Roseiflexus sp. RS-1: one gene and its partner. The protein of the gene in region 2 binds, or shares a complex with, the protein of the main gene of each other region. Links are inferred from orthologs where the notes say so. Each region holds a gene or a part of one and is shown on either strand. Other genes may lie near its edges.

The links. Proteins that work in one complex are often made in the same cells at the same time.
Region 1: the proteins of secY (region 2) and secG are in contact, whole or in part, in a crystal structure (PDB 5AWW), measured with the Thermus thermophilus proteins. The link is inferred for Roseiflexus sp. RS-1 from one-to-one orthologs. Residues at the interface, in WP_096411648.1 of Thermus thermophilus: Leu14, Gln16, Arg17, Phe20, Ile34, Pro35, Pro37, Ile72, Arg108, Arg109, Asn112, Gln113, Arg116, Ile117, Ile120, Pro145, Gly146, Trp147, Phe152, Phe155, Val156, Val159, Thr160, Val162, Ala163, Gly164, Ala166, Leu167, Trp170, Glu173; in WP_223903268.1 of Thermus thermophilus: Tyr5, Ile9, Tyr12, Leu13, Ala16, Leu19, Val20, Val23, Leu24, Gln26, Glu27, Pro28, Gln30, Gly31, Ala32, Asp34, Leu35, Met36, Gly37, Gly38, Ser39, Ala40, Asp41, Leu42, Phe43, Ala45, Arg46, Val48, Tyr53, Thr56.

Annotation. Positions count from the first base shown.
Region 1 is NC_009523.1:890,963-894,004, forward strand. What follows is about bases 47-3,015. They hold secG (preprotein translocase subunit SecG), read left to right. Parts: upstream 47-1,410; coding sequence 1,411-1,620; downstream 1,621-3,015. Other genes in these bases: ROSERS_RS03725 (MoaD/ThiS family protein), read left to right, coding at 47-75; moeB (molybdopterin-synthase adenylyltransferase MoeB), read left to right, coding at 188-1,339; ROSERS_RS03740 (peptide ABC transporter substrate-binding protein), read left to right, coding at 1,695-3,015. Outside these bases: more of ROSERS_RS03725, read left to right, coding at 1-46; more of ROSERS_RS03740, read left to right, coding at 3,016-3,042. UniProt on the Bacillus subtilis protein: Involved in protein export. Participates in an early event of protein translocation.
Region 2 is NC_009523.1:1,443,888-1,446,945, forward strand. The notes cover bases 1-2,985. They hold secY (preprotein translocase subunit SecY), read right to left. Parts: upstream 2,177-2,985; coding sequence 824-2,176; downstream 1-823. Other genes in these bases: infA (translation initiation factor IF-1), read right to left, coding at 1-92; ROSERS_RS06005 (adenylate kinase), read right to left, coding at 108-788; rplO (50S ribosomal protein L15), read right to left, coding at 2,226-2,750; rpmD (50S ribosomal protein L30), read right to left, coding at 2,747-2,985. In the rest of the region: more of rpmD, read right to left, coding at 2,986-2,992; rpsE (30S ribosomal protein S5), read right to left, coding at 2,996-3,058. UniProt on the Bacillus subtilis protein: The central subunit of the protein translocation channel SecYEG. Consists of two halves formed by TMs 1-5 and 6-10.

The sequences.
Region 1 (3,042 bases), 550 kb from region 2 along the record:
CTGCAGGGGATCGAGACGCCAGTTCCCGACGGCGAGACCGTGAGCATCATTCCGGCGATTGCAGGCGGCGTCTGACCCACCGAAGTTTGTCGCCTGCGCAATGGCGCGCGGCACAAATGTCGGGGCGCGCATCAGCAGGTGAGGTGTGCCTGGTCTCTTCCGTAGTGCAGAAGTTGTGGGGTATCATATGGTTCTACCTTCTCTGTCAAATGAAGAAATCCGCCGCTACTCACGGCATCTGATCCTGCCCGAGTTCGGTATGGAGGGGCAGCGTAAACTCAAGCAGGGCAGCGTGTTGCTGATCGGAACCGGCGGGCTTGGATCGCCGCTGGCGCTGTATCTCGCCGCTGCGGGCGTGGGGCACATCGGACTGGTTGATTTCGACATCGTTGACGAAAGCAACCTGCAGCGCCAGATTATTCACGGCACATCCACGCTGGGCATTCGCAAAACCGAATCGGCAAAAATGCGCCTGCGCGATCTCAATCCGCATATCGACATCGCTACCTATGACGTTCAGATCACGTCGGACAACGCATTCGACCTGATCCGACCATACGATGTGATCGTCGATGGCACCGATAATTTTCCCACCCGCTATCTGACGAACGACGCCTGTGTGATGCTGGGCAAACCTAACGTGTACGGCTCGATCTTCCGCTTCGAGGGGCAGGCGACGGTTTTTTCGCCGAAACATGGCGGACCGTGCTACCGTTGTCTGTACCCGGAGCCGCCGCCGCCCGGTCTGGTGCCGAGTTGCGCCGAGGGTGGCGTGCTCGGCGTGCTCCCCGGCGTGATCGGGACGATCCAGGCAACCGAGGCGATCAAACTGCTCACCGGCATCGGCGAGCCGCTGATTGGTCGTCTGCTGCTCTACGATGCGCTGGCGATGCGCTTCCGCGAACTGAAACTGCGGCGCAACCCCGATTGTCCAGTGTGCGGCGATCATCCGACAGTCACCGAACTGATCGATTATCAGCAGTTCTGCGGTATTTCGCCCGAAGAGGCGCACCGTGACGCGACCATCGAGATAACTCCCGCCGAAGTCGCCGACTGGCTGCACAGCGACAACCCGCCCTTCCTGCTCGATGTGCGCGAACCAAACGAGTGGGAAATCTGCCATATCCCCGGCGCCGTGCGGATCTCGGTCAACGAACTGGCAGAGCGCATGAACGAACTCGATAGTGCGGTCGAAATGGTCGTCTACTGTCGCAGCGGTGTTCGCAGCGCCCGCGCCGTCGAATTGCTGCGCCAGGCAGGGTTCCGCAAAGTAAAGAACATGGCAGGCGGGATCTTGCGCTGGTCCGATGAGGTCGATCCGAGCGTGCCAAAATATTGAGGTTGGCATTCAGCCGCGCTGATGCTATAATACCGCTCCGTGATTCAGGTTCGTACAGACAGGATCGACGGGTGAAAATCGCACTTTACAGCGCACTTATCATTGTCAGCGTAGCGCTGACCTTTCTGGTCGTCGTGCAGGGGCGCACTGCCGGTCTGCAACAGCGCGACACCATCTACCGCACGAAGCGTGGCATCGAGAAGACGATGCACCAGGCAACAATCGTGCTGGCGGTTGTATTCCTCCTGCTGGCGCTGATCGCCAGCCTGCCAATCTGGTAAACGGCGTATTGAATGCAGCAGGCGCCGCTTCACAGGAGTAAAGCGACGTTTGCGCATTCCACGCTGATACATCTATGGCACGTCGCATCCGCTGGCAAATCCTGATTGCGTCGATCAGTGCTCTGACGGTGCTGCTCCTGATGAGTTACCTGGCGCTCACACGCGCATCGGTGGCGCGCCCGCTGGCAGGAGGCGATTATATCGAAGGGGTTGTCGGCGCGCCGGTGCATCTCAATCCCCTGGTCGCTGATCCAGCCTCCGATCCGGTCGCCGCCGACATCCAGCGCCTGGTCTTCGAAGGGTTGACCCGCCCCGGTCCCGACGGTCTACCCATGCCGGCACTCGCCGAGTCGTGGGCGGTTGATGAGAGCGGGACAGTCTACACCTTTACACTGCGAAGCGGCGCGTCGTGGCACGATGGTGCGCCGGTGACGGTCGATGACGTGCTGTTCACGCTGCGCGCTGTGCAGGGTCCGGCGTTCGCCGGTGATCAGAACGTTGCCGCTTTCTGGCGTACTGTCCTGGTTGATCGCGTCGGAGAACGCAGCGTCAGTTTCCGCTTGGAAGCGCCATTTGCGCCATTTCTGCGGTTGACCGGTTTCCCGATCCTCCCCGCGCACCTGCTGCGTAACGTTCCGCCGGAACAGTGGGAGGCGCATCCATTCAACCGCTTGCCGGTCGGCGCCGGTCCGTACCGCCTGGTGGAACTCGATGAACAGCGTGCGCTGCTACGCGCCAACCCGCGTTATTTCGGCGCAACCCCGTTCATCGAAACGATTGAACTGCGCTTTTTTCGCACTGAACAGGAAGCATTCGCTGCGCTGACCCGCAGCGAGATTCAGGGTCTGGCATTCACCGGCGCCAGCGCCCTGGCGGATGTCAACCTGCCACGCGGCATTGTGCGACGTCAGGCGCTGCTGGATGGATACACGGCGCTCTCCTTCAACCTGCGCGACGGTCTGCTCACCGATCTCGGCGTGCGACGCGCACTGGCGACTGCACTCGACAAGGATGCCCTGATCGCCAGTGCGCTTGCGGGGAAGGTGATGCGGCTCGATACGCCGATTCTGCATGGATGGTGGGCGGAAACGTCCGATGTGTCGTGGTATGAGCCAGACGTTGCCCGCGCAATGGCGCAACTTGACACGCTGGGGTACGTCCCGGGCGCCGATGGCGTCCGTGTTCGGGACGGTCAACCACTCGTCTTTTCGCTGCTGACCGATAACTCTCCAACGCGGCGTGCGGTTGCAGAAGAGATTGCCCGTCAGTGGAGCGCCATCGGGGTGCAGATCGTTATCGAACCGGTCGAACCGACCGAAATGCAACGCCGGCTGGAAACGCATGAATTCACCATCGCACTGCACGGATGGCAGCGGCTCGGTTCCGATCCCGATGTCTTCGAACTCTGGCATTCGAGTCAGG
Region 2 (3,058 bases):
TGCCCATTTTCGAGTTTTACGCGAAACATGGCGTTTGGCAACGGCTCAGTAATCGTTCCTTCCATCTCGATGACATCTTTTTTTTTGGACATGCTGCTCCTTTCTTGCTACGCGCTTTCGTCGGAAGGCGTCGCGCTAACAGCGTATTTGTTGAGTGCTTCGATCATACTACGTGTCACCTGCGAAATCTCACGGCGCCCATCGATTTCGACCAGCACCCCCTGGTCGCGATAGTACTCGATCAACGGCATCGTTTGGGCAAAATAGACTTCGAGCCGATGACGCGCCGTTTCCATTGTATCATCACTGCGCTGATACAGTTTCCCACCGCAATCATCACAGACATTCGGATGTTTCGATGGGAAATAGTAAATATTATACGTCGAGCCACAGGTTTTGCAAGTCTGTCGCCCGGCGATACGCCGCAGCAGCATATCTTCCGGCACGCGAATGTAAAGGACGACATCGATCCGCCGTCCCTGTTTGTTGAGCTCCGCTTCGAGCGCCCGCGCCTGCTCGCGGGTGCGCGGGAACCCGTCGAAAATCACGCCCCGACTGCAATCGGGCTGACTGATGCGTTCGACAATCATGCGAATGACCACTTCGTCCGGCACCAGTTCGCCACGATCCATATACGACTTCGCCAGCATACCGAGTTCTGTTCCCTGGCGAAGCGCCGCGCGGAACAGATCGCCGCTGGCGACGTGCACCATTCCGGTATGCTCCTCAAGATATTTCGCCTGGGTGCCTTTCCCGGCGCCAGGCGCTCCGAGCAGAATGATATCCATGGCACACCCCTCTGCACGTCGTCGAACGCCGGTGGTCAGCGATTGATGAACCCTTCATAATTGCGCATGACCAGTTGAGCTTCCAACTGTCGCATCGTGTCGACTGCCACACCGACCACGATCAGCAGCGCCGTGGCGCCCAGCCCGATTGGCACACCGGTAAGTTGCTGCGTGATAAAGGGCAGAATTGCGACAATACCCAGGAACAGCGCGCCGATTCGCGTAATCCGGCTCACCACCTGGTCGAGATACTCCTCGGTGCGTTTCCCCGGTCGAATGCCCGGAATAAACCCGCCGTTGCGCTGAAGCGTCTCCGGGATGTTTTGCTGGTCAAAAATGACCTTTGTGTAAAAGTAGGTAAAGAAATAGACGAGCACAAACAGCGCAATCGAGTACACCAGCGTCCCGCTGCCGTACTGCGGGCTAAACGTTTGATACGTAAAGCACGCAATCTGCTTGAAGACGCCTGATCCCGGCGGCGCAATCTGTTCCGGGCAGGCATACGATGCAATCGTGCCCGGAAAGATGATGATGCTCTGCGCGAAGATCAGCGGGATCATACCTGCCATGTTGACCTTCAGCGGGATATGGCTGCTCTGCCCGCCATACACGCGATTGCCACGCACGCGCTTGGCGTACTGTACCGGGATGCGTCGTTGCCCCTCGTGCATCAGGACAATCCCCACAATCGTTCCCAGAGCGATGACCAGGAACGACACCAGCCCGATAATTTGCTCGACGCCTCCCAGTTCGACGGTTGTAAACGCCTGAATGATCAACCCTGGCAACCCGGCGACAATCCCGGCGAAGATGATCATCGACACGCCGTTGCCGATCCCGCGTTCCTGGATCTGTTCGCCGAGCCACACCAGCAGCATCGTTCCCGCCAGCATGCTCACCAGAATGGTAAAGGTCGGAAAGAAATTATTCACAATATCGAACGGCGTCTGGAAGAGCGCCTGCCCTGTGCCAAGGCTGCGTTCGAGTGTCAGCGTCTGCCCATAGGCCTGCAACAGCGCCATCGGAATGGTCAGGTAAAACGTAAGGCGGTTCAGGCGCATGCGCCCCTGTTCACCCTCTTTGCGCAATTCTTCCAGCGCCGGGATGAGCGGCACGAGCAGTTGCAGAATGATCTGGGCAGTGATGTACGGATAGACCCCCATCGCTGCCACCGACAGGTTCTGCAGTGCGCCGCCGGCAAAAATATTAAGCAACTGTGCCAGTTGATTCCCCTGCAGCGCGATCCGCAGACTTTCCAGCGCCGTCGGATCGATGTTTGGCACAGGAATATGGGCGATCAACCGGAAGAGCAACAGCATTGCCAGCGTAAACAGGATGCGCTGACGCAGATCGGGCAACCGGAGCGCATTGACAACCGACTCAAGCATGCACTTCTCCTTTAGTCAGAAAGCGGTCGGCGCCAGGATCGTCCGCGCCTCACGCCTTCTGCGGCGTTTCCGCCTTGCGGCTATGCCGGGGCGGGTTGGGTCCCCGGCTACGACTGCGCCGTTCCACAACCCATGGCGTTTCGATGGCGGCGCCGCCAGCTGCTTCGATCCGCGCCCGCGCACTGGCGCTGAACTTATGCGCGTGGATCGTCAGTTTCCGCTCCAGTTCGCCATCCCCAAGAATCTTGACCGGCTTTGCCGGATGGATCCATCCCTGAGCGACCATCTCCTCAATGGTCAGTTCGGTTCCATCGGGAACATCGTTCAGTTGACCGATGTTGATCACCTGATACTCAACCCGCCAGCGATTCTTGAAGCCGCGCAGTTTGGGCATTTTGCGGGTAATACGCATCTGCCCGCCTTCGAACGATGGCGATGGCTTGGGACCGGAGCGCGCCTTCTGACCCATCATGCCCTTGCCGCCGGTTTTGCCCTTGCCCGAGCCGATGCCGCGCCCGATGCGCTTGCGCTCACGGTGCGCTCCTGGCGCCGGTTTCAAATCATGCAGTTTCATGATCGGTTCCCCCCATCGCGCTCCAGATCAGCGCCCGTTTCGGCATCTGGCGAGGTGTCGTCGGCAATTTCTTCAACGCTGACCAGATGACGAACTTTGAAGACCATCCCGCGAATGGTTGGCGTATCGTCGTGAATGACGACGCTGTTCAGCCTGCGCAACCCGAGTGAACGGATGGTCGCCTTCTGGTCGCGGCTATACCCAATCGCACTCTTGCGATACGTGATTTTCAATCTGGACATCGGCTACGCCTCCTGGGGCGCCGGTTCGCGCCGCATGCGCCGCAGGTTCAGTTCGCGCGGCGTCAT